Regions from separate parts of the Salipaludibacillus sp. HK11 genome, predicted to be linked through region 2. Evidence: riboswitches for the same ligand, from Rfam matches in the RefSeq annotation. Region 2 holds a riboswitch; each other region holds the start of a gene.
What was found. Region 2 has a riboswitch for lysine ahead of dapA (4-hydroxy-tetrahydrodipicolinate synthase). Riboswitches for the same ligand answer to the same signal wherever they lie in the genome.
Positions count from the first base shown of each region.

Region 1: it holds a riboswitch for lysine, as region 2 does, so the genes downstream of both, lysA (diaminopimelate decarboxylase) here and dapA (4-hydroxy-tetrahydrodipicolinate synthase) in region 2, are expected to answer to the same signal.
Region 3: it holds a riboswitch for lysine, as region 2 does, so the genes downstream of both, ACM26V_RS12815 (Na+/H+ antiporter NhaC family protein) here and dapA (4-hydroxy-tetrahydrodipicolinate synthase) in region 2, are expected to answer to the same signal.

Region 1 covers NZ_CP181045.1:195,592-206,086, reverse strand. Annotated here, with positions in the region: gene ribE (6,7-dimethyl-8-ribityllumazine synthase) at 1-363, opposite strand, end outside; gene ACM26V_RS01245 (bifunctional 3,4-dihydroxy-2-butanone-4-phosphate synthase/GTP cyclohydrolase II) at 495-1,694, opposite strand; gene ribE (riboflavin synthase) at 1,714-2,370, opposite strand; gene ribD (bifunctional diaminohydroxyphosphoribosylaminopyrimidine deaminase/5-amino-6-(5-phosphoribosylamino)uracil reductase RibD) at 2,374-3,465, opposite strand; FMN riboswitch at 3,740-3,888, opposite strand; gene ACM26V_RS01230 (peptidylprolyl isomerase) at 3,989-4,423, opposite strand; gene lysA (diaminopimelate decarboxylase) at 4,540-5,889, opposite strand; lysine riboswitch at 5,994-6,170, opposite strand; gene ACM26V_RS01220 (spore germination protein) at 6,260-7,741, opposite strand; gene ACM26V_RS01215 (stage V sporulation protein AE) at 7,725-8,303, opposite strand; gene sigF (RNA polymerase sporulation sigma factor SigF) at 8,388-9,143, opposite strand; gene spoIIAB (anti-sigma F factor) at 9,158-9,598, opposite strand; gene spoIIAA (anti-sigma F factor antagonist) at 9,595-9,948, opposite strand; gene ACM26V_RS01195 (D-alanyl-D-alanine carboxypeptidase family protein) at 10,190-10,495, opposite strand, start outside.
Region 2 covers NZ_CP181045.1:1,157,108-1,167,602, forward strand. Annotated here, with positions in the region: gene ACM26V_RS05850 (metallophosphoesterase) at 1-636, shown strand, start outside; gene ACM26V_RS05855 (AI-2E family transporter) at 785-1,867, shown strand; gene pflA (pyruvate formate-lyase-activating protein) at 1,919-2,647, opposite strand; gene pflB (formate C-acetyltransferase) at 2,739-4,991, opposite strand; gene ACM26V_RS05870 (hypothetical protein) at 5,419-5,685, shown strand; gene dapA (4-hydroxy-tetrahydrodipicolinate synthase) at 6,283-7,170, opposite strand; lysine riboswitch at 7,321-7,503, opposite strand; gene ACM26V_RS05880 (TVP38/TMEM64 family protein) at 7,807-8,481, shown strand; gene ACM26V_RS05885 (FUSC family protein) at 8,746-9,807, opposite strand; gene addB (helicase-exonuclease AddAB subunit AddB) at 10,017-10,495, shown strand, end outside.
Region 3 covers NZ_CP181045.1:2,630,352-2,640,846, reverse strand. Annotated here, with positions in the region: gene sufB (Fe-S cluster assembly protein SufB) at 1-911, shown strand, start outside; gene ACM26V_RS12845 (sulfite exporter TauE/SafE family protein) at 1,247-2,071, shown strand; gene ACM26V_RS12840 (bifunctional metallophosphatase/5'-nucleotidase) at 2,114-3,523, shown strand; gene ACM26V_RS12835 (HD-GYP domain-containing protein) at 3,556-4,659, shown strand; gene ACM26V_RS12830 (thymidylate synthase) at 4,694-5,488, shown strand; gene ACM26V_RS12825 (dihydrofolate reductase) at 5,485-5,967, shown strand; gene yunB (sporulation protein YunB) at 6,062-6,892, shown strand; lysine riboswitch at 6,983-7,163, shown strand; gene ACM26V_RS12815 (Na+/H+ antiporter NhaC family protein) at 7,427-8,995, shown strand; gene ACM26V_RS12810 (sodium-dependent transporter) at 9,120-10,469, shown strand.

The sequences.
Region 1 (10,495 bases), 960 kb from region 2:
TGTATCCGTTGTTACTACACCAAAAATAACAGGAACGCCGCTAGAAAGAGAAACGGAAGCAACCCCTTTCGATACTTCACTACATACATAGTCAAAATGAGGTGTTGACCCTCGAATGACTGTACCCAATGTTACTATTGCATCATATTTACCTGAATCTGCCATCCGCTTTGCGATGAAAGGAATTTCATATGCTCCCGGAACCCATGCGACATCCACGTCACTTTCTGAAATACCATGTCTCTTAAACGCGTCTTCTGCTCCACCTAGAAGCTTACTTGTAATAAAGTCATTAAAACGCCCAACTACAATCCCTACTTTCAATCCTGTTCCGATTAAGTTTCCTTCAAATACTTGTCCCAATACTAACGCCTCCTATAGTTTATTTGCTTTGTTACGCGATATATCATTAAAATAATTTTACTAGCTTCGATGAACGTCTATGAAGAATCTCAAAGCTTTCATCCAAAGAAGCTAAGCTAGCAGATTTCATCTTAAAAATTTAATAAATGTCCTAGCTTTTCTTTTTTCACTTTAAGATATCTTTCATTTGATTTCGAATGTGGCATTTGTATTGCCACTCTTTCGACAACTTCCAAATCGTAGCCTTTAAGACCTGTTATTTTCCGCGGGTTATTTGTTAGTAATTTCATTTTCCGAATCCCTAAGTCACGAAGGATCTGCGCACCTATCCCATAATCTCTTAAATCGGGAGCAAAACCAAGCTTCTCGTTCGCTTCAACAGTATCATAACCTTCTTCTTGCAGTTTATAAGCTTTCAATTTATTTAACAGACCTATGCCGCGCCCTTCTTGACGCATATAAAGCAATACCCCAGATCCCGCTTCTTCAATTTGAGCGAGGGCAGCATCCAATTGAGGACCACAATCACATCGATTCGAACCAAACACATCACCCGTTAGACACTCTGAATGAACTCTTACTAGTGTTGGCATTTCTCCACCAACTTCTCCTTTAACAATCGCCACATGTTCTTTTCCGTCAACGATATTTGAATAGGCAATTGCATTGAATTCACCAAAATCCGTAGGTAACTTCACTTCTACTTCTCGCTTAACTAACTGGTCTTTCCTATTTCGATATTGAATCATGTCCTTAATTGTAACCATTTTTAAATGATGCTCATCTGCAATTTTGCGAAGATCAGGTACTCTTGCCATTGTACCATCCTCTTTCATAATCTCACAAATAACACCCGCTGGTTTTGCTCCACTCATGATTGCTAAGTCGACTGCAGCTTCTGTGTGTCCAGCTCGACGTAATACACCACCCTCTTTTGCAATGAGAGGAAATATATGGCCCGGACGCTGAAAGTCAGCCGGCTTGGCATTATCGTCAATCAATGCTTTTACCGTCATCGCTCTTTCTGGAGCTGAAATTCCCGTAGTAGTATGTTTATGGTCAACACTTACTGTAAAAGCCGTGCCATGAGGGTCAGAATTTCGATCTACCATCGGAGCTAAACCGAGTTTTTCTGCTCTATCTTGTGTAATTGGAGCACATACCAAACCTCTCCCGTGTGTCACCATAAAATTAATCACTTCAGGCGTTGTTTTTTCCGCAATGGAAACGAAATCCCCTTCATTCTCACGATCATCATCGTCACATACAATCACTACTTCTCCTTGCGCAAGTGCATATATTGCTTCTTCTACCGGATCAAAAATACTCATGTTTGTTTGCCTCCTACCATTATTTAAACCCATGTTCTTTTAGAAAACTCTCCGTCATTTTCCCAGATGGTTCATCATCTGAAGATAAACGTTGTGTCATTAACTCTTCCACATATTTTGTCAGCATGTCACACTCAATATTTACTATATCCCCCGGCCCCTTTGTACCAATAATTGTCTCTTGAACTGTATGCGGAATAATCGATATCGTAAAACTGTCTGCGGTGACGCCAAAAATTGTTAAGCTTGTGCCGTCAACGGCAACGCTACCTTTCATCATCATGTATTTACGTAATTCTTTTGATATTTCAATATCGTAATAAACGGCATTGTGCTCAGCTCGTTTTGATTTAATCACACCTGTTCCATCGACATGACCAGTTACAAAGTGACCTCCAAAACGGCCCTTTGCCGACATAGCCCGTTCTAAATTAACTTCTGATCGTACACTTAAATCCCTCAAACTCGTATTTCGAACCGTTTCTGGCATTAAATCAACAGAAAATGCGTGTTGATCAAATGCTGTAACTGTAAGACAGACACCATTTATCGCTATACTATCCCCTAAGTGAATGTCGGATAAAATTTCAGAGGCATGAATCTTCATAACAATTGCATCGCCTGTTTGTTGAATATGCTGAATCGATCCTTTCTCTTCAATAATTCCTGTGAACATCTATTATTCCCCCTCTTTCGATTTATGAAAAATAAATTTTGTGTCGTTTCCAATTTGCTTCATTGATTTTAATTGGAGTCTCGGAGCTTCTTGCAAATGTGTAATTCCTTCTCCTGAAAACGATGACCGAGCTGATTCTCCTCCAATTAGAATAGGAGCCATATATTTTATTACCCGTTGAAAATAACCCGAACGCAGAAAACTATCATTCACATTTCCGCCTCCTTCAACAAGGATAGAGGTAATTTTCTTGTTAAATAATGCTATTAGGAGCGAGGGAATTGAGATGTCTTCATTTTCTATCACTATTATTCCTATCCCTAACGCTTCAAATTCTTCTTTTCTCTGTTTATCAGCTAAAGCGGTTGTGACGATCCATGTCGGTGCTTTTTGATCAGTCACTATTTTTGCCTCCAACGGCGTACGAAGCTTACGATCTAATACAATCCGGATAGGGTTTTTCCCACCATTGGCTAATCTTGTCGTTAACGACGGATCGTCTTGAATGACTGTATCAACTCCAACGAGAATTGCATCATGTTCATGTCTTAATTGGTGGACATCATTTCTCGCTTCTTCTCCAGTAATCCATTGACTCTCTCCCGTTGAAGTGGCAATTTTCCCATCAATACTAGTCGCCATTTTCAATGTTACATACGGTGTAGATGTAGTCATATAGTGAAAAAAAACATCATTTAGTTCATCTGCTTCTTCTTTCATAACACCAACTTCAACGTCAATTCCAGCGTTTTTCAATTTATTTATTCCTTTGCCTGACACTTCAGGATTCGGATCTGTTGAAGCAATCACCACTTTGGATACTCCAGCTTCAATGACAGCATCAGCACAAGGAGGTGTTCGTCCATGGTGTGAGCAAGGCTCCAATGTGACATACATCGTTGCCCCTTTGGCATTGGCTTGAGCGACTTGAAGAGCGTGACGTTCAGCGTGACGTTCCCCTGCTTTTAAGTGCGCCCCCATACCAACAATTTCACCGTTCTTGACAATAACACACCCTACAACAGGGTTCGGAGCTGTTTGTCCTATTGTTTGTCTTGCGATCTCGATCGCTAATTTCATATAGTTATTATCCATAAGTCGAACCCTCCTGTTATATAAACGTATACTTCTAGTCATCAATCAAACTGAGATAAAAAATTGTAATTTAACTCAATTTTTTTTAAAACAAAAAAGCCCTAAAAGGAATTTCCCTTCAGGACATAGTTTCAGAATATGATTTGTGCAGAAAAAGATGCTCAAAGTTTACAGAGAAAACCAAAATTCAATTCTCTCCGTAAAAAAGAGTGATTCTAGGAACAGTAAATGTCATAAGACACACTTCTCCTAGATAACCATCTTTTTCAACCGTCATATCCTTCTCCCATCCAGACTATACTGTCGGCTTTGGAGTTTCACCAAATCCACCGTTGCTTAAATATAAGCAACGGGTCACGGACTTAAAGGCTATTGCGCCTCATCACCGCCGGTTGGGAATTTCACCCTACCCCGAAGGAACGGTTTATTCATTTTGTATAGTGTATCACAAGATGTTTCATTTGTTCTTCATTTTGCTCAAAAAAAACGTCCAAATGAGAATTTGAACGTTTTTGGACATATTTTATGCTTCGTAAACTTTAACCTCTGACATTTGATCGCCTGCTTTAATCCTTGGAAGAATATCTAACCCCTCTGTTACCTGACCAAATACAGTATGAACACCATCTAAATGTGGCTGTGGTTCAAGTACTAAAAAGAATTGACTTCCCCCAGTGTCTTTACCAGCGTGAGCCATTGAAAGACTTCCTTTTTGATGCTTATGTGGATTCCCTTTTGTTTCACACTTAATTGTGTAACCAGGTCCCCCTGTACCATTTCCTTCAGGGCATCCTCCTTGAGCGACAAAACCTGGAATCACTCGATGGAAAGATAAACCATTATAAAAACCATCGTTCGCTAATTTTTCAAAGTTAGCTACCGTTCCCGGTGCCTCATCAGCAAAAAATTCAATCTCAATCTTTTCACCATTTTCAAAAGCAATTGTACCTTTTTTCATCATTATTACCTCCATTTTTTCAATTAAATTATGTATATTGTTTCTATTTTACACGAGAAATACGAAAGAAGGAAACAAAACAATCAAACCGCTCTATTTCCTTCGATTTTTCGAGGTTAATTTTGACCTATCTGTGTGTCTAATCCTTTTTGCATAATAAGTTGCTTGTAGGAACGTTCATGTCGTATTAAATCTTCAAACTTCTCACGTTCAATAACCAAATGATGTTCACCGTCTTCCACAAATACAACCGCTGGACGTAAAATACGATTGTAATTACTTGCCATCGAATAGCCATAAGCTCCTGTTGAAGATACGGCAAGTAAGTCTCCTTGAATAGCTGGAGGTAATGCCAAATCCCAAATGAGCATATCTCCACTTTCACAGCATTTGCCTGCAATAGAAACAACTTCTGATTTTTCTTGATCGGCTTTGTTAGCTAAAATAGCTTCGTATTCAGCTTGATATAATGCCGGTCGAATGTTATCAGTCATTCCACCATCAATAGAAATATACGTTCTTAACCCAGGAATATCTTTTCTCGAACCAATTCGATACAACGTTGTGCCCGCTTCTCCTACTAATGCTCTTCCTGGTTCAATCCAAATTTCTGGCACAGGCATATTTAATTTTCCGGCTTCTTCTTTTGCTGCCATCACCATTTTATCAATATACTCATGCAGAGGAAGTGGGTGGTCGTGCTTTCCATAACGAATGCCAAATCCTCCACCTACATTCAATACATCAGGATAATAGTCCAATTCTTGTTTCCATTCTGCTAGCGATAAGTAAATCGCTTTAACTGCCTCCTCAAAACCTTCTGCATTGAAAATTTGTGAGCCAATATGAGAATGAACACCTTTCAATTTTAAATGGGAATGCGTTAAAATCATTTTTATTGCTCTTTTCGCTTGACCACTGTTCAAATCAAAGCCAAACTTCGAATCTTCTTGTCCTGTTGAGATATAGTCATGTGTATGGGCCTCTACACCTGGTGTAATTCGAATCAATACGTCGATATTTGTATTCAACGTCTCCGTTAGACCCATAAGCCAAGATAATTCTGTGAAATTATCAACCACAATACATCCTATCTCTTCTTTCACAGCCATTTCAAGTTCATCTGGTGTTTTGTTATTTCCATGAAAATGAATTTTTTCTACTGGAAATCCAGCTTGCAATGCAGTGAAGAGTTCCCCACCTGAACAAACATCTAAACTTAATCCTAGTTCATCGGCCAATTCAATCATTGCAATACAACTAAAAGCTTTACTAGCATAAGCTATTTGATACTGCACTTGTTGATTTTCAAACGCATGATGAAACTCTGACGCCCTATTACGAATATCTTTCACATCATATACATAAAGAGGTGTGCCATATTGTTCAGCTAAAGTAGTGACATCAACTTCACCAATTGTTAAATGACCCTCCTGATTAATCTTACTTGTTCCATATAACCCCATATATACCCACTCCTTGTAACCTTACTCACACTTGAACAATAGAAAAAGAGAAATGAATGTGAATCACACTCATTTCCCTTTTGGGAGTTCCGTTTCCGGCAATCCATCAAGGTTAGTGCTCCACTACAAATTGCAGTGACAGTGAGCAGTTTATTTAACTACACCCCAGTAAACTAAAGTAAGTTGCTTTAGTTACTTCGGCAAATTGACCTTTCAATAGCCATCATCGTTTCCTTTTACTCAGGCTATTTACTAATTCTTTTTGCACCTCTACCTACATTATAACTTATCTTATACCATATTTTATTTTTTTACAATATCACACTCTTATCCATCATGCAACTAACATACGAATACATTAGAAAATTTATTAACCATCTTGTTTCGTTACATTCTGCGGATGAACAATACTCGGTCTCTTCCGTTTAATTGGTACTGCCTGCCGGAAAATAATATCAAATAACGCTTTTGGATAAAAAGGTAGGAACGGCCACATATATGGCGCCCCTAGGGTTTTTGATCGTACGAGCAGGATAAACAGTACCGCTGTACCTAGGACAAACCCTGGGACGTTGAATAGCGCCACCGAAAACAGAAGAACGAGTCGTAGTATTTTTAATGCAACTGACAATTCATAACTTGGTGTTGCAAACATTCCGATCGCGCCAACCGCAACATAGAGAATTACCTCAGGAATAAACAGTCCTACTTCTATTGCAATTTCTCCAATTAACAAAGCAGCAACAAGTCCTAATGCTGTTGCTAATGGAGAAGGTGTATGGATCGCCGCCATCCTTAATAATTCTATTCCTAACTCTGCTAAAACAATCTGCCCAAATACCGGTACATTCGAATCTTCTGAAGGACCAATATAGTCGAAAGCATCGGGAAGAAGCTCGGGTTCTTGTACCATTAACAACCAAAATGGCAAAATAAATAAAGCAAATAGAATCCCTGAAAATCTCACCCATCGAAAAAAAGTCCCCGCCATCGGTGCTTGACGATATTCCTCAGCATGCTGTACATGGTGAAAAAACGTTGTTGGAATAATAATCACACTTGGAGATGCATCGATAAATAAAACGACGTGACCTTCCAATAAATGAGTTGCACACACATCAGGTCTTTCGGTATAGCGAACCATCGGAAATGGATTATATCCTTGTTTAACTACAAATTCTTCAACAGCCTTATCAGCCATGGTTAATCCATCGATATCAATGCCTTTTAACTCTTTCTGAACAATTTTCACAAGTTTCGGATCCGCGATGCCTTTAATATAAGTAACACTGATATCAGTTTTAGATCGACGGCCAACGCGCATAATTTCGTTTCTTAATCGTTCATCGCGGATTCTTCTTCTTGTCAATGCAGTATTTTCAATAATATTTTCCGTATAACCGTCTCGACTTCCTCTGACAACTTTTTCGGTATCAGGTTCCTCAGGGCCTCTCCCAGGGTAATTTCTCACATCAATCACAAGGGCTTTGGAATCTCCTTCAATGAGAATAAAAATTAACCCTGATAACATTTCTACGATGGCTTCATCTAGCGTACCTACTTCTTCTACTTGTACATGAGTTAGCCGGTTTAAAATCTGCTCTTTTACACTAGATTTTTTTTGTTCAACCGCATCAAGAAACATTAGTTCTTTTAACAATTCAATAATGTATTGAATATCGCACAATCCATTTACAAAATAAAATTGAACTTCTTTATCGAGGACAGATATTTTTCTAACACCTACGTCAAAACTTTCACCAATACCAACTCGCTTTTTTAGACAACGCTCATTTTCATGGATGTCTTCTGAAATAGGATGGTCAATCTTGCTTTCATCTTGGTGGGTCACTTAGACCACTCCTTTCCAAAATCAATTGAATCGCTTTTTTTGTGACAGGGGCTCCTTTTTCAAAGTCATCATACCCTCCCATTTTTCCTACATCACCAACCCCAATAATGATTGGATCTTCATTGACATTTAAAAGATCCACAGTATCCCCTCGTATTCTTTTTATTTCTGTTTCTTTTATCCCAGCTTTGTCAACACCGTATTCTGTAATATTTCCATAGCGATCAACACATACGTCCACTTTTGACCAATCGTCTGTATCTGTATGAGCAGCAACTGCGATAACACCTAACACTTGAATAAAAGGGGAATTCGCTACGCCTCTCATACGCGATTCTCCAGGACCAATGCCTGGGTATCCCGCATCATCAAATAAAACAATGACAGGCTCTATCGGAGCTTCCAATATTTTTCTAATTAAAACGTCTGTTTGGATAATACTAGGATTTCCCTTAGATAAAGAAAGAAAATAGCATTGAAGAGAATTTGCCGCGACACTAGCTGCATTTACAGCCGATTCATCGCCATCTGTTATAAAGATCACTTTTTTCAATCTCGTCATGAACTCACCTTCTCGTCTCAGCTTGTTTGTACTAACTTAGTATTAGTGAAAGTATTCAATTCCATACAAAAAAACAACTCAACATTATTCGTTGAGTTGTTCCTTTAATTGATCTAGTATTTTCTTTTCTAATCGAGAAACTTGTACTTGGGAAATGCTTAATCTCTCAGCAACTTGAGATTGAGTTTGATCTTTGTAATACCGTAAGTAAATAATCAGTTTTTCTCGTTCATTTAATTTATCAATTTCATCTTTTAAAGCGATTCTATCAAACCATTTCCCATCATCAGGATTTGAGATTTGGTCGAGAATTGTAATAGGATCACCATCGTTTTCATACACTGTCTCATGAATCGAAGCGAGTTGGCGACTGGCTTCTTGTGCAAATACAACTTCCTCTGGCGACAGATCCAACTTGTTAGCAATCTCTTGTATTGTCGGCACTCGGCCAAGAGTCTTTGATAACTCATCGTTCATTTTTCGAATATGATTAGCTGATTCTTTAATAGATCGACTTACTTTCACAGTTCCATCATCTCTTAAAAACCGCTGAATTTCACCAATTATCATTGGCACTGCATACGTCGAAAACTTCACTTCGTAAGTTAAATCAAATTTATCTATTGATTTAATTAAGCCTATACAGCCAATTTGAAATAAATCGTCTTGGTCATATCCGCGGTTCATAAATCGCTGAACAACGGACCACACAAGTCTTGTATTATGGTGAACTATCCTATCTCTAGCTGTTCGATCCCCTTTCTGAGCCTGTGCGATTAATTCTTTAACCTCTTTATCTTGCAAATGTTTCTTCTTAGTCTTCTTATAATCTAGATTCATCATAGGGTATCCTCTCAATTACAAAAGGCTTTTTGCTTCGAGAGTCGTTTCATCAATGTAACTGTTGTTCCATTCATTGGCTCAGAATCTACTTCAATGTTATCCATGAAATTCTCCATTATAGTAAATCCCATTCCACTTCTCTCCAATTCAGGTTTAGAAGTGTATAGTGGTTCCCGTGCTTCTTCCAAATCACCAATGCCATTCCCTTCATCACGAATGACGAGCTTTACTGTGTCGTCAATCAACTCAACTTCGATATACACGATCCCTTCATCACTTTCTTGATATCCATGTATGATTGAATTAGTTACCGCTTCACTCACAACGGTTTTTATTTCTGTTAACTCATCTAATGTTGGATCAAGTTGACTCACGAATGCTCCTACTGAAACTCTCGCAAATGATTCGTTTGCACTTCTTGCTAAAAATGAAAGCTCCATCCGATTATTCATGACGCCACCCCCAAACTGAGTAACGCTTCTCTTTCGTTAGTGGCAAGTGTAACAATTTTAAATAAACCTGAAAGCTCAAATAACCTCTTCACTTGAGGAGACATACAACATATAACCATCTCTCCACCAACAGTTTTTACCTTCTTATACCTACCAAGAACGACTCCCAAGCCAGAGCTATCCATAAATGTAAGCTTCTCTAAATTCATCAATACATGAGTTAGATGATGCTCCGTTAATGCCGCATCCACTCTTTCACGTAGTTTAACCGCCGTATGATGGTCCAATTCACCAACTAATCTGACACAAAGTACTTGTTCTTTTTCTTCCAAATCAATTAACAAACTCATGACGTTTCACTCCTTCGATTAAAGTTCAATGCCCCTCCGGTTTCCCTCTCCATTTGGAAACGATGGTTACGCTCAACTAATTCCTTTTAAACAACCTTTAATCCTTCCCAAAAACAAAACTAGTGCAGATTCGCTAAAACCAGTTGAAATTCGTGTTAATTTTAACCTGGGTATTCTGGGTTGTAGGTTCCCTACCTCAGAGTATTAGGATATTCTGTCTTCGCGCTTTTCTCAGATAACTTCATCCACCAAACATGAGCGATGAAGTCCTCTTTACTAATTGCCACAACGAAGCTCGTTCGATGGAGTCAGATGCGACTAGATTTTTACTGGTAACTTCCTTTCCATCATTCTCTAGTACAATCTTTCCCAATTGAGTTCCTTGTTCAATTGGTGCTTTAACGTCTTTATTTAATGTCACTTTTTCGGTCATCCCTTCAATATCTTCGCCTTTTTTAATTAGGATTGAGAGTGGTTCTTCTATCATTACATCCACTTCACGATTACTTCCTTTATCAACTCTTACTTTCCCCAATACATCTTGTGC
Region 2 (10,495 bases):
GGTAACACAGATCCAGAAAATACGTACATGGGACCAACGTACTCTAGAGAAAAACATGAATTTATAAAGGGCATGGGTGAGAGGGGAGTTAAAAAACTAGATTCAGTTTATACGATAACTAGAGGTGATGCAAAAATACATTTTGTTGAATTTGCTTTATCCCTTATAGATAAAGAAATGGAATTAAAAAAATTACAAGAAAATTCCTCAGAGCTCAATGAAGACGATCAATATTTACAAACTCTTTATAAAGAGATAAGTGTAATTGATAAGTTAACTGATCAGGAATTACTAATTTCACTGTATCATTATCCATTACCTGATGTAAGGATAGACATCCATAAAAATGATGAATCGATCATATTTCGAGACTATGACCTACACATTGCAGGCCATTATCACGGAGGACAAATAAGGATCCCTTTTTATGGTGCGGTGATTGTCCCTGAAGCCTATTATGATAACTATGGACTGTTCCCACCTCGAGACAGAGTGGATGGCTTATGGGAATATGATGGACTAAAGCAATATGTAAGTACTGGGTTGGGGAGTAGCAAAGCTGTTGGTTTTTTGAACTTTCGCTTATTTAACACACCAGAGATAAATTTATTAACTCTTGAAAAGAATCCTGAATAAATCTCACTAATTTGCATAAGTTTCTCCGTGTATTGATGCTAAGCTATTGATACGCGGACGATTTTGTTGTATGTTTTACTCTATATAGTATAAATGTTTTATATGATTATCTTTTTGGAAATGATTAAAAAAGAGAAAGGAGGTATCTATGCCTAAAACGAAGTGGTTTTTATTTTTGTACAGTGTTGTATTAATATTAATTGCAATCAATTTGGCGACACAAGTTCCGTTTATATTTCATCCGATTAAAGTCGCTTTCAGCACGCTAGCTCCAATTTTAATTATTGGAGGAATTCTCTATTACATATTAAGGCCTTTGGTTCGACTCATTGGTAAGAAAGTTCCGAATGCACTGTCTATTGTTATTATATTCATGACATTTGCAGGGATCGTAGCTGGTTTTGTTACATTTGTGGGGCCGATTCTTTATGCTCAACTTAGCGGATTTGTTGAAAATATTCCTAGATACATTGAGGATATGGAAGTTTGGTTGAACAGTTTCTTGGAAAATCAATGGGTAAGTAGAATGATGGAGGAAGATGCAGTTCAAAATTTTGATCCTGCTGTGATAACCGAAAATTTCTCTGAGATTCTTTCGAACATGGGTGGAAACCTTCTACAGTTTTTCGGTATGTTAGTAAATGTTGTCTTGCTGATCGTTGTTCTACCGTTTGTTTTATTTTTTCTATTAAAAGATGCCAATAAACTTCCAGATAGTATTCTTCGTTTTCTTCCTGAAGATCAGGTGGACGAGGGTAAAAATATTATGAATGATTTAGACGGAACGTTAAGTGCTTACATCCAAGGACAGGCGATCGTCAGTGTGTGTGTAGGGATACTATCCCTAGTTGCCTATTTGATAATCGGTGTGGAATATGCGCTTATATTAGCTTTAATCGCAATGTTCACTAATTTAATACCTTTTGTTGGTCCTTTTATCGGGACGATTCCCGCTGTGTTCGTTGCATTTTTTACTGATCCGATATTAGCACTGTGGGTAATCATTGCAATTGTTGTGATTCAGCAGATTGAAAGTAACTTAATATCACCAAACGTCATGGGTCAAAAATTAAATATTCATCCGTTAACTATTATTTTAATTTTGCTTCTTGCTGGGAATCTTGCTGGTTTAGTTGGGTTAATTCTCGCGATTCCATTTTATGCGGTATCGAAAGTAATTGTACAAAATATATATAGATTATTGCGGTTGCGGTATCCACAGTTGAGATAGCAGAATCGAAAAAAGGCCGGGAAGTTCAAATTTGAACTTCCCGGCCTTTTGTTATTGTATTTGAAGTAATGCTTTTGCGCGATCAACTTGTTCTGAAGTGGGAGATTCGACCCCTTCGAGTGGGTAAGCGATCCCAAGTTCTTTCCACTTGTAGACTCCCATTTTATGATAAGGAAGAATTTCAATTTTTTCAACGTTTTCTAAAGTTGAAATAAAAGACGACAAATCTGTTAAATCTTTCTCATCATCAGAAACACCTGGGACAAGTACATGGCGTATCCAAACAGGAACCTTATCATCAGATAGTTTTTTTGCAAAATCGAGAATATGCTTATTTGAAACGCCAGTTAATTTACGATGTTTTTCGTCGTCTATGTGTTTTAAATCAACTAAAAATAAATCAGTGTAAGAAATAAGTTCATCAAGTTTTGTTACAAAAGACGGACTTGACGAATAACATCCACCTGAACTGTCTATCGTCGTGTGAATACCGAGTTTTTTACATTCTTTAAATAATTCAATAAGAAAATCTAGTTGAAGAAGTGGTTCGCCACCACTTACAGTTACACCACCGTTGGAATGTTTCATGTAAGGTGTATATTTCTGAATATCTTCAATTAAAGATTTAACACTTCTCAATTCACCAGCATCACGATCCCATGAATCGGGATTATGACAGTATTGGCATCGTAAAAGACACCCTTGCGTGAAGATGACATAACGGATTCCCGGTCCGTCTACCATACCTGATGTTTCTACAGAATGAATTCTTCCTTCCATAAGATGACCCCCTAAGAACTAGAAAGCATCGGCAGGATAACTGCTGATGCTTTCCTGAGAAATTTATATCTTTCTATCTGAATGATACGTTTTACATTGATTCGTGGAACGTTCGATTAATAACATCGATTTGTTGTTCACGAGTTAATTTTATAAAGTTTACAGCATATCCCGAAACGCGAATCGTCAATTGTGGATATTCTTCAGGATGCTCCATTGCGTTTAATAATGTTTCACGATTAAATACATTGATATTTAAATGATGACCTTCTTTTTCAGAGTACCCGTCGAGGATTGCAGATAGATTAGCTTTTTGTACATCCTCTTCTTTTCCTAGTGCTTTAGGTACGATCGAGAATGTATTGGAAATGCCATCTAGTGAATTCCCATATGGCATTTTTGCAACGGAATTTAATGAAGCAAGTGCTCCTTTTTTATCTCTTCCGTGAAGTGGGTTAGCACCAGGTGCAAATGGTTCGCCATCTTTACGTCCATCAGGAGTATTTCCAGTTTTCTTTCCGTAAACGACGTTGGAAGTAATCGTTAGAATCGACATCGTTGTCTCTGCATTTCGGTGAGTACCGTGTTGTTTGAGCATATTAGAAAATTTAATAACTAAATCTTTAGCGAGCTCATCAACGCGATCGTCATCATTGCCGTACTGTGGATATTCTCCTTCTACTTCATAGTCTACAGCAAGCCCGTCTGCATCGCGAATAACTTTTACTTTAGAGTGTTTAATGGCACTTAATGAGTCAGCTGCCACGGAGAGACCAGCGATACCTGTAGCCATCGTACGACGTATTTCTTTATCGTGCAGGGCCATTTCAATTTTTTCATAACTATATTTGTCATGCATGAAGTGAATGATATTAAGTGTATTGATGTAGAGTCCTGCAAGCCATTCTAACACAGCATCGTAGTTGCTCATTACTTCATCGTAATCAAGATAATCTGATGTGATTGGAGTAATACCAGGAACGACATTGACCTTCGCTTTTTCATCAACACCACCGTTTATTGCATAAAGTAAAGCTTTTGCAACGTTTGCTCTTGCTCCGAAAAATTGCATTTGTTTTCCGATTGCCATTGCCGACACACAACAAGCAATTCCATAATCATCACCATATTCTGGTCTCATGATTTCGTCATTCTCATATTGTATTGCACTAGTTTCAATCGACATTTTCGAGCAATAATGCTTGAATGTTACTGGTAATGAAGGAGACCATAGTACAGTTAAGTTTGGCTCAGGAGCGGGTCCTAGATTTTTTAAAGTATGAAGGAAACGGAATGAGTTTTTAGTTACTAGTGCACGACCGTCCTGGCCAACGCCACCGATAGATTCTGTTACCCATGTTGGGTCTCCACTGAATAAATCATTGTATTCAGGCGTTCTGGCAAATTTAACTAAGCGAAGTTTCATTACAAAATGATCAACTATTTCTTGAGCTTCAACTTCAGTTAAAGTACCATTTGCTAAATCTCTTTCAATATAGATGTCAAGGAACGTAGAAACTCGCCCTAAACTCATAGCTGCACCGTTTTGTTCTTTTACTGCAGCCAAATATCCAAGATACAACCATTGGAATGCTTCTGTTGCATTCATAGCTGGTTCAGAAATATCAAATCCATATATAGTACCTAATTGTTTTAAGTCTTTAAGCGCTCGAATTTGCTCGGAAGTCTCTTCTCTAGAACGAATCACTTCTTCTGTCATTGCCCCAGAGAAGCTGTTTAATTCGTCTTGCTTTCCTTTAATGAGAAAATCAACACCATAAAGTGCAATACGTCGATAGTCACCAATGATTCGTCCACGACCATAAGCATCTGGAAGACCTGTAATAATACCAACTTTTCTAGCTAATTTCATTTCAGGAGTATAAGCGTCATATACGCCTTGATTATGAGTCTTGGCAAAATCACTGAAAATTTTCTCAACGTCTGCGTCTAGTTCGTAACCGTAAGACTCCAAAGCCGCTTTCGCCATGCGGATCCCACCAAAAGGTTGCATGGATCTCTTGAAAGGTACATCTGTTTGAACACCAACAATTTTTTCTTTTGACTGATCAAGGTATCCAGCATTATGAGAAGTAATAGTAGATACGATTTTTGTATCTAAATCATATACTCCACCTCTTTCACGTTCTTGTGTAGTAAGGTCCATTACTTGCTTCCAAAGATCATTTGTAGCTTCTGTTGCGTTCTCGAGAAAACTCTCGTCACCATTATAAAGAGAGTAGTTGGTTTGAATGAAATCACGAACGTTGATTTCATTATTCCAAAGTCCACTGTTGAAGTTAAACCATGCCGGGTGACTTACATTCTCAATTGTCTTACTCATAATTAACGCCTCCATATAGTTTTAGTTGTAAAACGTGCCATGTCAGACTGATATATTAGTGAATTAAATCACATTTTTAATGTACCTTAAGTATAAAAGTAAAAATGGCTTACAACAATAGCTAAATGTGACACTTTCATGAAAACTAGAACAGAGATCAAATATTTATGTAACAGTTATAATTTTTTAAGAGGTTATTAGTTAGTTTCCCAGTTTAATAAGGTTAAGTTAGATTATTTTACATAAGTGATTTTTCAAATTTTGCTACACTAAAGTGTAACAGATAGATAATGGCTGATTTTAAATGAGCTTATACTAGCTAAAATCTACCTCTAAATAAGTATATAAAGCTGAATCTTTATCATTGTTCAATCGTATATTCTATGTAAAGAAAATTGAATTAATACGATCAAAAGGGGAGAGGTTTATGGATCACTTTAATAAAGATAGCTATTTTGAGCAGCGTGATCAACTAATCAAGCGGCTTCCTGAACCTGAAAAATCAGTCTTTCGTTATTTTCGTGAAGTTGAGGAATCGAATCTTCGTCAGTATGGAAGGTTAACAGTCCATCAGAGAACTCCTATAATGATAACTGCAGAACATTTTATGATGACAGAAGAGGAGACGAAACAAATTTGTTTGTCTGCATCTAATAAATTGAAAGTTCTTTTTAGGAACAAATGGGAGAACTAATAATTCTTGAATTATTCATAAAGCACTAAGATGTGAATATAAAAGGGATCAAAAAAACAATTACTCACACAATTTTTACAGAAAACACTCGATCGACTAAAAGCGAACTCTTTCCGTGCCCAACGCTTTCAGTCTTTCGTTATCGTTCCGAATCAACGAGGCATTCGGAACGTTGGCGGAGTCGAAATTGAAAAACGCTCCGAATCAATGAGGGATTCGGAACGATCGAGGAATCTAAATTGGAAAACGCTCCGAATCAACGAGGGATTCGGACCGTTCGCGGAGTCGAAATTGAAAAACGCTCCGAATCAATGAGGTATTCAGACAGTTCGTTGATTCGAAATTGAAAAACGTTCCGAATCAACGAGGGATTCGGAACGATCGAAGAATCTAAATTGAAAAACGCTCCGAATCAACGGGGCATAACGGGGCACTCGGAACGTTCGAGGAATATAAATTGAAAAACGTTCCGAATCAGCAAGGGATTCGCAATCTTCTCTTTATAACACTCGAGTTTTAGACAGAATACACTCTAAAATTGATCTCAAAATAAATAAAAAATAAATGGCCTTCAAAAAAATGAAGGCCTGCTTTCTGTTACACAGCAGAAGAAAATATCTTATGCCGGATTATATGATGGACTTTCTGCGATTCTTCTGGTGTTAAAGAAACTAGAGGTAATCGAACAGATCCAACTTTAATTGAACACATTTCTAAAGCTGCTTTTACTGGTGACGGGCTAGGAGCACTAAACATGACGTCCATTACTGGTAAAAGTTGACGATGAAGTTGTGCTGCATACTTTACATGACCATTTTCATGTGCTGTAATCATGTCCTTCATCTCGTTACCGATAATATGAGATGACACGGAAACAGCGCCATTCCCACCGATAGATAAAATAGGCAATGTCAAGCTATCATCCCCACTGTAAAGAGTGAAATCATCAGACGTTTTATCAATAATTTCTGACATAGCGTCTAAATCACCGCTTGCTTCTTTAATAGATACGATATTTTTAATTTCTGATAGTCGGATAACTGTAGCAGGGAGCAAAGTGACTGAACTTCTGCCAGGTACGTTATACAACATAACTGGAAGCGGAGTCGCTGCGGCAATAGCTTTGAAATGCGCATACATACCTTCTTGGCTTGGTTTATTATAATAAGGTGTTGCGAGCATGACACCATCGACACCGGCTCTTGTAGCCAACTCAGTTAACTCAATAGCTGCTCTCGTACTATTTGTTCCTGTTCCTGCAATGACTGGACCTCTTCCGTCAACTACTTCAACAGTGAATTCGTAAAGAGATACTTTCTCTTGAATACTTAAAGTAGGAGATTCACCTGTTGTTCCTGCTACGACAATTCCATCAGAACCATTAGCTAATAAATGTTGGATTAATTCTTTCGTTGCTGGAAAATCGATATTGCCATCTTGATCAAAAGGGGTGACCATGGCAGTTAAAATATGTCCGAAATTCATGTGAAGCACCTCTATTCAAATTATTTCCGCCTTAAACGGATGAAGTTCTTGAATAGAGCTAAATCGCTTGTACAACCGTTATTACAAAATATAAAAAGCAGCAACGAGGGTCTCGTTGCTGCTAGAATAGTGTAATTAAACGGTAATCCAGCGTGAGATAGCCCTCCATACAGTCTATTGACTATACGACAGTCCTGCATTTATTCAATAACAGACCCAACAACAAATGTTTGAGCCATTCGTTGTTTCGGCAAAAATCCCTTTTCATGGCTATCAACAGAGCTCATACTCCTCAAGTCATGTACTAATGATTTCTGCACCTCTACTCACTTCAAATATATTGAAGTAAATGATATGAACTTTGAACTAACCATAACAAACTTTTTCTTTATATGCAACATAAAATATAAACATGATTTGTAAAGGAACTGTTATATCGTAAATATAAGTTTCAAAATAGAACACCTTCGTTGAGTGCGGGTGATTTTTACTGTAATATGAAAACTAAGAATTAAGTTATTGTGAGACTTCTTTATTAAATGGTGGGTCATAATAATCCAATTGTTTCTAGTTAGCTAGATTAAGGAATTGTTTTTCAGAACGGTTATAGATGTTATAAAGGAGTTCACCGAAGAGATGCCTAAAAAAATGATCGTTAAAATTATTGCTTTTTTGTTTGTTGTGAGTTTAATGCTCTATATAAATTACGTACATATTGATCTTCATCCTGAACGGATTCAATTAACTATATTATCTTTTGGAATATGGGCACCACTAATATTTATTGCAATATTTAGTCTAAGACCTTTTGTACTCTTTCCTGCCTCGATTTTAGGGGTTGTTGGAGGCTTATCTTTTGGACCAATAATTGGCCCAATTGTAACGTATGTTGGTTCAGTATCTGGCGCTATTATATCTTTTCTTGCCGTGCGTTATTTAGGGAGAAATATTAGACGAAAAAAATGGACGGGAAGAGGCGAAACCATTCAAAAAAAAATCGAAGAGAAGGGATTTTTCTATGTTTTCGCCTTGCGAGTAATTCCGGTGATTAATTTTGATTTAGTTAGCTACTTATCAGCGCTCTCGAGAATTAGTTTTAAGAAATATATTTTTGCTACGATGATCGGTATAATTCCTGGAACTTTAGCCTTTAACTTTTTGGGGGCATCTTTTGTAGAATTAAGTCCACTAATGTTTATTATTACCGGTACGATGTTTGTCGTTGCTTTTTTAGTTCCATTGATAATAAAAAAGATATTAAAAAAGAAGAAAAATATTGATTTAGATTTCCTTTCAGATAAAGAAACTTAAAATTGTTCTGTTATAAGTTTAATGAATTTAGATGAGACTATTAAATGAAATGGCATTATCAGCGGAGTTGTAACTATAATATATGCATGCTTGGAGTGATGTGCAATGCGATTTAGAATCCCCAAAGTACTTCTTATGATAAAGGTATGGTCAATGTTGAGGAGATATTTAAGAAGAAAACGAAGATGATGATTAATTTTCAATAAAGTAGAAGGAATGGTTGAGAAAAATGACCATTCCTTTATTCTTACATGAAGTAATATGTCAATTATGAACTGACTTAGCTATGACATGATGATGGAGATCTTCTAACAAATCGTGGATTGCTAATAATTCATAGAATAAAATAACCTTTCCACTTAATTGATGATCGTACTCAACTTGGTTGTGGACCGCGGAGGGCCTTGAACGAGAAAATTCATAGCGCAGATGGTTGTTTAATTCATCAATAAACTGAAAATAACTATCTCGAATAGGTAAGTCTAGATGAGTAAGCAATAATCCAAATTCGCTTTCAGCCCTTTTCAATAAGATTTGTTCATATTCAGTAAATGAGAGGTTTTTCGGTAAATATTGAAGGTTACCAAAATGTAAGACGGCTCTATGAAGAAATTGAGTCGTTTGTTTTTCTATTGAAAAACGCCGATATTTTTTTATCTTAAAGCGGTGATACCGAAGTTCTTTTCGTTGAAATTGGAGAAGTTGATCTGTCGTAGCGATGTTCCGTTTCAAATTCTCATAAGTTCCCATGTTCTTATAATGATGGTCACGGATAGATGTAAGACGCTGAAAAGATTCGTTCAGTGTTTTTTTAATTTGTTCGATGTGTTGTTGGTTCCTTAGCTCGATATTGTCCAAGTAGTCTGCAGGTAAAATAAGGACATTTACTAACGTAGAAACGGTAATACCGATCGAAGTTGTTCCTAATCGGATCAGAAAAGAAAGTAATAAATAATTTTGTAAATCAGGAATCATAGCAACGGATGTTAATGTAGCCACTAGCGTACCTTCGTATAATTTAAACTTTTGACAAAGTATAATGGTACAAGTGGCTGCAATTGTATAGGTCAGCGGACTTTCACCTAAGAAATAAACCGATCCAGCTGCAAGTGCAGCTCCTATTGCTGATGCAGGAAAACGCACAAGTCCCTTTCTGATCGAGTCATGGGTCGTCGGTTCAATCGTGACGATTGCCGTAATGACAGCGAATATGGCAGGGAGGTCGAATGCTAAGCAGATCATTGATGTTATAAAAACAGCAATTCCTGTTTTTAAAATGCGACTTCCAATTAAGGTGTTTTTGCGTAACTTAGTTTTCAAATTCATTTTGAACTCACTCCGTTTAAACGTTAAGTGTAGCTACTTTAATTATGTAACTTTGTCTTTTGTATGATAGTCCTATTGATTATAACATGATCAATTAATATATAATCTGAATTATTTATTGGAACACTATTGTGAAAACTAGATTTTTGATACAATAATAGAGCGAACGTATGATTGTGTACTGAATAATGATAGGAGGGGTGATTGGTATGGCGATTAGTTTCTATTTAGGACGTTCTGGCTCTGGTAAAACGACAAAAATGCAGACAGAAATGATTGATAAAATGAACGAAAATCCGACTGGGGATCCAATTATTTACCTAGTACCAGAACAAATGACCTTTCAAGCTGAGAAAAATCTCGTCAAAAGGATGGGCAAGGGGATTACTCGGACGCAAGTATTAAGTTTTTCAAGACTTGCTTTAAGAATTCTTCAAGAAGTAGGTGGAACTACCCGTAACCATATCGAAAAAACAGGAATTCATATGTTGTTAAGAAAAATAGTTGAACGAAAAAAACAACAGTTTCAATTATTTCAAAAAGTTGCCACAAGTCAAGGTTTTGTTGAACAATTAGAGCAAATGATAACAGAGTTCAAGCGTTACGATATAGATTCTGATGTTTTAAAGACAGAGATTGAGAGACTACAGGAATCGAATCAAGACGACTCTGCTGAACAACGGACGAT
Region 3 (10,495 bases), 1.5 Mb from region 2:
CAGTTATTCCTCCATCTGACAACAAATTTTCAGCGTTAAACTCAGCTGTTTGGTCTGGTGGATCATTCATCTACGTTCCTAAAGGAGTTAAAACGGAACAGCCATTACAAGCATACTTCCGAATCAACTCTGAAAATATGGGGCAATTTGAGCGCACGTTAATCATTGCAGATGAAGATAGTTCAGTACACTATGTAGAAGGTTGTACAGCTCCAGTGTATACAACGAATTCTTTACACAGTGCTGTTGTTGAAATCATTGTTAAGAAAAATGCATACTGTCGTTATACAACGATCCAAAACTGGGCGCCAAACGTGTTTAATCTTGTAACAAAGCGTGCTGTTGCTCAAGAAAATGCAGTGATGGAATGGGTAGATGGAAACATTGGTTCTAAACTTACGATGAAGTACCCTGCTGTTGTTATGACTGGAAGAGGAGCTCGAGGTAGCGTTCTTTCGATTGCTATTGCAGGAAAAGGACAACACCAAGATGCTGGAGCTAAAATGCACCACTTAGCACCTGACTGTTCGTCTTCAATCGTATCAAAATCTATTTCTAAGCAAGGTGGAAAAGTAACGTATCGCGGTATTTCCCACTTTGGACGTAAATCACAAGGTTCAAAAGCAAATATTGAATGTGATACGTTGATTATGGATAATGAATCCACGTCGGATACAATTCCATACAATGAAATATTAAACAATGATATTACATTAGAGCATGAAGCAACGGTTTCAAAAGTTTCGGAAGAGCAACTTTTCTACTTGATGAGTCGTGGTATTTCTGAACAAGAAGCAACAGAAATGATCGTCATGGGCTTTATCGAGCCATTTACAAAAGAACTTCCAATGGAGTACGCGGTAGAAATGAACCGTCTAATCTCGTTCGAAATGGAAGGTAGTATTGGTTAATAGGATTATTATTAAAGCGAATCCGGCAATGTCGGATTCGCTTTTCCTGTGTCACCTTAAATTCCCATACTTTGGTCATAATAACTATTTAATTAGTAACAAATGAGTTTGATTCTTAAGTTTCGTTGCTCCCTACTCGACAATTGTAATTATTTGATGAATAATAAAGAGAGTTATTTATGACTTCTGTGATAACTTGCAAAAGGATCACTTTAGTGGGAAATGTGTAGAGAGAATTAAGTGTTTTTTTACATGTGTTGAAATGTACGGATGAATTCCGTAAAATTAAAAAGTAGTAGTAAGTTAATTGAATGAATTGGAAAGCAGGCTTTAAAATGGAATGGATCGTATTAGCTATACTTGGTCTAATAGCAGCAATATTAGGGAGTATTATGGGTCTCGGCGGAGGCATTATTATTGTGCCTGCTTTAATGATTTTAAGTGAATATTCACCAATTTTAGGTGGAATTACACCACAAATAGCCGTAGGAACATCGCTATTGGTAATGATTTTTACTGGTTTATCATCAACATTAGCTTACATAAAGCAAAAAAAAGTCGATATACAAAGTGGATGGATTTTTTTCATTGGAAGTGGGCCGGGTGCCTTGTTCGGAGTATGGTTAAATAAAGATATGAATGTGGACGTATTTTTGGTTGCATTTGGTGTATTCATTGTAATTATTTCATTTATTTTAATGATTCGAAACCGTATTCCACCACTTAAACGAAGACCAAAAGGAATTGAACGGTCTCATACAAATGAGTTAGGAGAAACGATTCAATATGGTTATCAACCAATTGTAGCGGTGACAATTGCTTTTTTTGTAGGAATGTTTTCAGGGTTATTTGGCATTGGTGGAGGGTCTTTAATGGTCCCTGCAATGGTACTACTCTTCGCATTTCCGCCTCACTTAGCAGTAGCAACATCGATGTTTCTTGTTTTTCTCTCTGCAACGGTCAGCTCTATTTCGCACGTCAGTATAGGAAATGTTGATTGGTATTATGCTTTAGCGCTTATTCCAGGTGCTTGGTTAGGTGGTCAACTAGGTGCTGCAATAAATCGTCGTTTAACAAGCAATGCTGTTGTGTTTATGCTAAGAGTATTCTTGATTATTATTGGAATTAGACTAATTTATCAGGGAGTATCCACGTTATAAATCCGAACAAAGTTAATCAATTAAACGGAAGGATGTTTACCATTGGCTAAAGAAACACTGCGGATACTTCATACAAATGATTTACATAGTTCTCTCGAGCAATGGCCAGCAGTGACAGCCCTCCTGAAAAAGCAGCGTTTAGAAGCTGACTCTCTTAACCAGGAAGTATTGTTATTTGATATTGGCGACCACTGCGATAGAGTGCATCCAATGACTGAAGCGTTGTTAGGAAAAGGGAATGTTAAACTTTTAAATGAAATGAACTATGATGCTGTTACAATAGGGAACAATGAAGGAATCACATTCTCTAAAGACCAACTCAATGAATTATATAAAGAAGCGAGATTCTCTGTTTTGTTAAGTAATTTAAAACATAGAGATGGTAGTGATCCGTCATGGGCGACTTCTTCTAAGGTCTATACAATGTCATCAGGCTTAAAGGTTGGTGTTACAGGGGTTACGATTCCATATCATTTCTTTTATGAGCCGCTCGGATGGAATGTAACAGATCCTTTTATTGAGTTGGAAAAAACGATGAGTGAACTCCGGTCACAAGTAGACTTTATTATTTGTTTATCCCATTTAGGCATGAGCGAAGATGAAAAAATGGCCAAGATGATTCCGAGCATTGACTTGATCCTAGGTGCTCATACTCACCATGTTCTAGAAAATGGGGAAAAGATCAATAATACTTGGATTAATCAGTCTGGAAGATCAGGTGCTTTCATTGGTGATGTTAGCATAAGTTATCAACAAAAAGACGACAACTTTATTGTACAAGTAGATAAGATTTCATCCCGCAAAGTTGATTCAACTGTTCGAGATGAAGAGACAGAAAATAAGTTAAACGCGTTAATATTTGAAGGAAATAATAAACTAACTAATCAAGTTACTGTTTTAGACTCTGACCTAGTTGTCGATTGGTACAATCCAAGCCCATTTGCATCTCTCGTCTCAGAAGGGTTGCGTGAGTGGTGCGATGCGGATATTTCTATGGTGAATGCCGGAGTGCTGTTAAGAAGCTTAGAAAGAGGTCCAGTGACACTCAAAGACTTGCATGAGATTTGTCCACACCCGATTAATCCATGTACTGTGATGATTTCTGGTGAACGTCTATTAGAGACGATTCGTCAGTCAGAGCAAAAAAGGATGATCGATTTTGCTTTGAAGGGATTTGGGTTTCGAGGGAAAGTGTTAGGGAAAATGGTTTATGATCAAGTAGAAGTGATTGGAACGTCGCAATATATTAATGAAAAAAATGTATTGGTCAATGGAATTCCATTAAGAAGAGACAAGGAATATAAGTTAGCTACTCTCGATATGTTCACTCTGGGGCGTTTATACCCAACGATTAGTTCGATTCCCGATATTACGTATTATATGCCCGAGTTTTTAAGAGATATCATAGCTTGGAAATTAACCAAATTCCAAAGAAACGATGTAAATCTATGATAGATGGTTGTATAGAAAGGGAAGGGATTTGATTGAAGTTAAAGTCGATAGATTCAGTAGATAACCAGGACCGTTTAGCAAAAGCCATTTACAACGATTTAGGTCAACCACTATTAAACAGCGGTGTTGAGTTGTCAGATAACATGCGGGAAAGGTTAAAAAATAAAGGTATCTCTTACGTATATGTGGAGGATCCTTTAACGGATGATATTTATGTGGAGGACACGATAAATGCAAAGACTCGGGCAAAATCACTGAAAACGATACAAGAAAATTTCAATACGATTTCCGATCAAATGGCCCTAGGGAAATCTATTGATATAGATAAATTATCACCTGCTTTCTCACATGTAGTCAAAGATATTTTAACAGAAATTGAATCGAATAAAGAAGCGGTATCGATGCTTTCTGAAGTAATATCTTTTGACAGCTATGTGTTTCATCATTCCTTAAATGTGACTGTGTATTCTTTAGCGTTAGGCCAGAAAATGGGCTTAAACAATTCTGAACTTCATGATCTCGGATTAGGCGCAATGCTACATGATTTAGGCAAGATGGGCGTGCCATTAGAAGTACTCAATAAATCGGAAAAATTAACGGATGAAGAATTTGACCTCATTAAAAACCATGCTTCCGTTGGATTTGAGATGCTGCGAAAGTCTCATACACTGTCGCTTTTAACGGCTCATTGTGCTTTTCAACACCACGAGCGACTAGATGGTTCCGGATATCCTAGACAGTTAGCTGGTGCTGATATTCATTATTACGCGAAAATCATTGGTGTTGCTGATGTATTTGATGCAGTTACCTCGAATCGGATTTATCGTAAAGCGATGCTTCCGCATGAAGGGCTAGAGTTATTATACAGTGGTTCCGGTACTCTTTTTGAAAAAGAACTGGTTGATGCTTTTGCAAAAACAGTCGCTATTTATCCAATTGGTTTGCAAGTAAAGCTTAGTAACGGCAAAGAAGGAATTGTCGCAAAAGTTAATTCGGATTTACCATCAAGACCGATTATCCGTATAATAAATGATGAAGATAAACAAAGTATCCAAGAAGATTTGGATCTATCGGATGAATTGAATGTTACAATTGTTGGATGTGAAACGGTGATAGATCAGTACAAGAATTACTGATAAGTAGTCAGTAAACATTAAATGAGGTGTAGTAATGAAGGCGTATTTAGAATTATGTAACCATATTTTACAAAATGGAACAAAAAAGGAAGATCGCACGGGAACGGGGACGATCAGTACATTTGGTTACCAAATGAGATTTGATTTATCGAAAGGATTTCCTGTATTGACGACGAAGAAATTAGCACTTCGCGCGATCATCCATGAACTGTTGTGGTTTATTAAAGGTGAGACAAATATTGCTTATTTAAAAGAACATAACGTTAGAATCTGGAATGAATGGGCAGATGAAAATGGTGATTTAGGACCAATATATGGAGAACAATGGCGTTCATGGCCAACTCCAAATGGAGAAACGATTGATCAACTCGGATCGATCATTGAGCAAATAAAGACAAATCCGGATTCACGAAGATTGATTGTCAATGCTTGGAATGTAGCTGATTTGGACAAGATGGCACTCTCACCTTGTCACTGTTTGTTTCAGTTTTACGTAGCAGATGGAAAACTATCGTGTCAGCTTTATCAGCGTAGTGCAGATACATTTTTAGGTGTTCCGTTCAATATAGCATCTTACTCGTTGTTAACGATGATGATCGCGCAAGAGTGTGGATTAGAAGTAGGCGATTTTGTGCATACATTAGGAGATGCGCATATATACCTCAATCACGTAGACCAAGTGAATCTTCAGTTAACGAGAGAACCCCGATCGCTACCAAAAATGAAATTAAATCCTAATCGGAAAAAAATTGAAGACTTCACGATTGATGATTTTGAATTAATTGACTACAATCCTCATCCTCATATTAAAGGTGAGGTGTCGGTATGATTTCGATGATTGCTGCCTTTGCAGAGGGTAGAGTGATTGGGAAAAACGGTGATATGCCATGGCACTTACCGGCAGAATTACAATATTTCAAGAAAATCACGACGGGTCATCCAATCCTCATGGGGCGGAAAACGTTCGAGTCGATTGGGCGCCCGTTACCGAAACGACGAAATATTGTTTTGACAAGAGATCGAGATTTTTCAGTGGAAGGTGTAGAAATTATTCACGAGTTGTCTGATGTTGATCAATTGATGAAAGAGCGAGATGAATTTTTTGTCATCGGTGGGACGACACTTTATGAACAACTTCTTCCTAAAGCAGAAAGATTGTACATAACAAAAATTCATCAATTCTTTGAAGGAGATACTTTCTTTCCTGAAATTAGTGAAAAAGATTGGGAAATCGTATCTGAAGAACAAGGAATTGTTGATGAGAAAAATCAGTATTCGCATACGTTTCTTATCTATGAAAGAATATAAAAATAGAAAAAATTCTTCAGGAGACAATCTTGGAGAATTTTTTAGTACAATCTTTGTTTCTCCTTGCATATGAATGTGGGGAGGGGGAATCAAAATGAAAGTATTTCGCACCACGCGGCCTAGCCGTAAGAAAAAAGGACCTCTTCCTTTTCGTTATGTATTAATGATTTCGTTTATCATTTTCATTATCTTAACAGTCCAGGGGCTGATCATCGTAGAAAAAGGTATCAGACCGACATTGATGGCGATCGCAACTACTGAGACGCAAAGAATTGGTACATTAGCTATCAATGATGCGATATCTCGTCATATCCTTGAGGATACGGAATTGGAGAATCTTGTCGAATTTGATCGAGATGAAGACGGGAAGGTCATGTCTGTTCAATACAATCAAGTTATATATAATCGGGTGTTACAAGAGACTACGAAACGTGTGCAGAATTATTTAAATGATATTGAACATGGACGAGTGAAGGATCTTCGTATTCCGAATGAAGTCGATGTCCATAGCGAAGGAGCGACATTTTCTGAAGATGGAATTATTCATATGATTCCTTTAGGTCAAGCGACTAACAACGCACTACTCGCACACTTAGGACCTCGAGTTCCTGTTCGTTTATCAGCGATTGGAGATGTGCAGCCGCAACTGAAGGAGAACATTGTATCTGTTGGAATTAATAATACGTACATGAGTATCTCGATAGAAATTGAAGTCGATGTTAAGGTTGTTATTCCATTTGCGACAAATACGGAAGTGGTAAAAACATCGATTCCTGTAGCAATGGTATGGATACCTGGAGAAGTTCCAGATTTTTATAGTGGACCGGGTGGTGAAGGTGGAATGACGCCAGCTGTCATCCAAAGACCAGAAGAAGAAGTTAGTGAAGATTTCGATATGGAAACTGACAGAAATATAAGCAATTAGATCCAAAAATAAAACAGTTGAAAAGAAAAGAATCTTTTGATATGATAAGTTTCGGATTTGTAATTAAATAAAGAGTAAATACCTCATTTACGGTGAGGTAGAGGCGCAAAATGCAGAAGTAGGAAACGAGAGTTTGGACGACGATGACCGTTTCTGAAAGGGAGTTTTGCCGAAGTTATTATGTTCTGTCCGGGATATAATAGCTGGGGTTACATTAAATAAATGTAACACTGTCACTAAAGGGAAACCTTAGTGGAGTACTACTTCAGTTGATGGGGAATCGACATCTTGACTTCATTATGAAGCGGCAAGGGAAATTTCCTTTGTCGTTTTTTGATGGTTAGGAAACGAAAGATTTTTGAGTGGTGGATAAGTTTTGGGTATCATAGTCATAAAAGAGACTATGGACACGTTGCGAAATTTGTCGGAAATTGTTATGTGTCAGAAGGATTGAATTATATATCGAATTGGCTGTCTATTTGTAGCAATGTAACGATTATCTGTAGGAATTAATTTATTTTTAGGAGGATCCAAATGGAGGAACATGGTATTTTAACATTATTACCACCGGTTTTAGCGCTTGTAATGGTGATTATCACCAAACGAGTATTGTTATCTCTTGGGATAGGAATTGTTGTTGGAGCATTGATGATAAACCAATCAGAAGAGTTATTTCTTAATGAAACAATATCGCAAATTTTCACTATTGTTGCAGGTATTTTTATTTCTGAGGGTGGAGTAAATACTTGGGAATTTTACATTATTTTGTTTTTATTAATCCTTGGTATGATTGCAGCACTTATTACGGTGACAGGAGGTAGTAGAGCTTTTGGCGAATGGGCATTGACAAAAGTCAAATCGCGAATAGCTGCTCAGTTTGTTGCAGGGTTCCTAGGGATCATTATCTTCATTGATGATTACTTTAACAGTCTGACCGTTGGGAATGTTAGTCGTCCCTTCACAGATAGGCATAAAATCTCAAGAGCAAAGCTAGCATATGTTGTCGATTCAACAGCTGCACCAATTTGTGTTATTTCTCCAGTTTCAAGCTGGGGGGCATACATTATTACGATTATTGGTGGAATCTTAGTTACCCATGGGGTTACTCAATATGAAGCCCTTCAAGCCTTTTTGTTCATTGCGCCGATGAATTTTTATGCGATCTTTGCAATCTTGCTCGTTTTTGCAGTAGCATATTTTAAGTTGGATATAGGTCTGATGAGAACGCATGAGGAACGAGCTCAGAATACGGGTGAACTTGTAGATAAGGAAAAGGGGCCAGTTCCAGGTGATAGCGAAGATGCAATCCCTATGGCGGATGGTAAAGTGGCCGATTTAATTTGGCCGATCGTTACACTTATCATTGCAACAGTCCTGTTTATGGTGGTTACAGGTATTCAGGGAACAGAGGAAGGCCAACGATCATTACTAGCTACGTTTGAAAATACTGATGTTGCTGCAGCATTGTTGTATGGGGGATTAATCAGTTTAGTAATGACGATTGCCATTTCATTATTACGAAAACTTCCAATGAAACATCTAGGACTTGGATTATGGGCAGGTGTAAAATCGATGCTTCCTGCCATCTATATTTTATTATTCGCTTGGACAATCATTGAAATCATTGGTGATCTAGGAACGGGTGAATACTTGGCCTCATTGGTTGATGAGCATATACAATTAGGGTTCCTTCCTGCTTTACTGTTCCTTATTGCTGGTTTTATGGCATTTAGCACAGGTACGTCATGGGGGACGTTTGCAATCATGCTTCCGATTGCAGGGGAAATTGCAGCGATAACGGATATTACGCTTATTCTACCAGTATTGGCTGCTGTACTTGCCGGTGCGATATTTGGAGATCATTGCTCACCTATATCTGATACGACGATCTTATCCTCAGCAGGTGCAGGTAGTCATCATATAGATCATGTGCTGACACAACTACCCTATGCACTAATTGTTGGGGTGATAGCAACAATTTCGTTTTTAGCATTAGGTTTCTCTGGAAGTGTTTGGATTGGATTATTAGCTGGGGCTGTGACGTTTGCAATAACAATTCTTATCCTAAAAACAGTCATTGTGAGATTATATCAAGCAGCTTAGCAAATAAGAATAATTGGGACACTTATATAATATATACCGAAACTCTTTGACAATTGTCAGACAATTATAATAAGATGGCAAAGAGCGAATAAATATTAAAATATGAAAGAGAGGAGTTATGACTATGAATAATGGACGGGAACAATGGGCCACGAGAATGGGCTTTATTTTAGCCGCAGTTGGTTCAGCGGTAGGTTTAGGAAATATCTGGCGTTTTTCGTATGTAACAGGCGATAGCGGTGGAGCGGCCTTTTTATTAATTTATGTATTATGTATTTTTCTTGTTGGACTTCCGGTATTGCTAGCTGAATTCTCAATTGGTCGACGAGGGCAGTCGGATGTGGTAGGCTCGTTTAACAACATAGCCCCAGGAAAACCTTGGGTAATCGGTGGCGTACTAGGTGTTGTGACATCATTCTTGATTTTATCTTTCTATGGAGTTATTGCAGGTTGGGTCGGTTACTTCCTGTTTAGTTACTTAACCGGTGCCGCTGGAGCGGTGGGGCAAGGTGGATATGAAGATTTCTTCGTAGACTTTATCGGAGGAGCAGGAGGACCTGTTTTCTGGCAATTCCTTTTCATGGCAATCGTTATTGGCATCGTATTTTTCGGTGTTAAAAAAGGAATTGAGCTTTCTAACCGTATTTTTATGCCTTTATTAGCATTAATTTTAATTATATTGGCTGGTTATAGTTTAACACTTGACGGTGCTGGAGAAGGATTAAGATTCTTATTTACTCCAGATTGGAGTGCTTTTGGAGATCCAAATGTTTATTCGGCCGCGATTGGTCAAGCATTTTTCACTCTTTCATTAGGTATGGGTGCGATGATTACGTACGCAAGTTATTTACCGAAAGATACGAAACTTCCAACTGCTGCCGGTGGAGTTGTAGTACTTGATACGTTATTTGCGATTATTGCAGGTATTATGATTTTCCCAGCTGTGTTTACGTTTGGGCTAGACCCTGCGAGTGGGCCAGGTTTAATCTTTATCACGTTGCCTGAAGTATTTGCTCAAATGGGAGCTGGAGGAACATTTTTTGCAATACTATTCTTCTTCCTTGTAGCAATTGCCGCTTTATCTTCTGCGATCTCACTCTTGGAAGTAAGTGTTTCTTATGTGATGCGCAAGATGAATTGGAATCGTAAACTAACAACAATCGTAGCAGGTGTTGTCGTTACGTTGGTTGGTATTCCATCCGCATTAAGCCAAGGTGGACCTTTATCGATGACTTTTCTTGGGGAGCCATTCCTTGATTTCATTGATATGATCACGGATCAATACACGCTTCCCCTAGGTGGATTTATTGTTGCCTTATTCGTTGGATGGGGATGGAATAAAGTTGATGCACTAAAAGAAACTGGTTTAACTAATAGTGTTATCGGAGTCATCTGGTTATGGTTTATTCGAATTATTGCACCAATAGGAATTTTATGGATTTTGATTTTAAATATTTTATCAATTTTCGAGTAATTATAGCAAAACGTAACGCGGTTAAA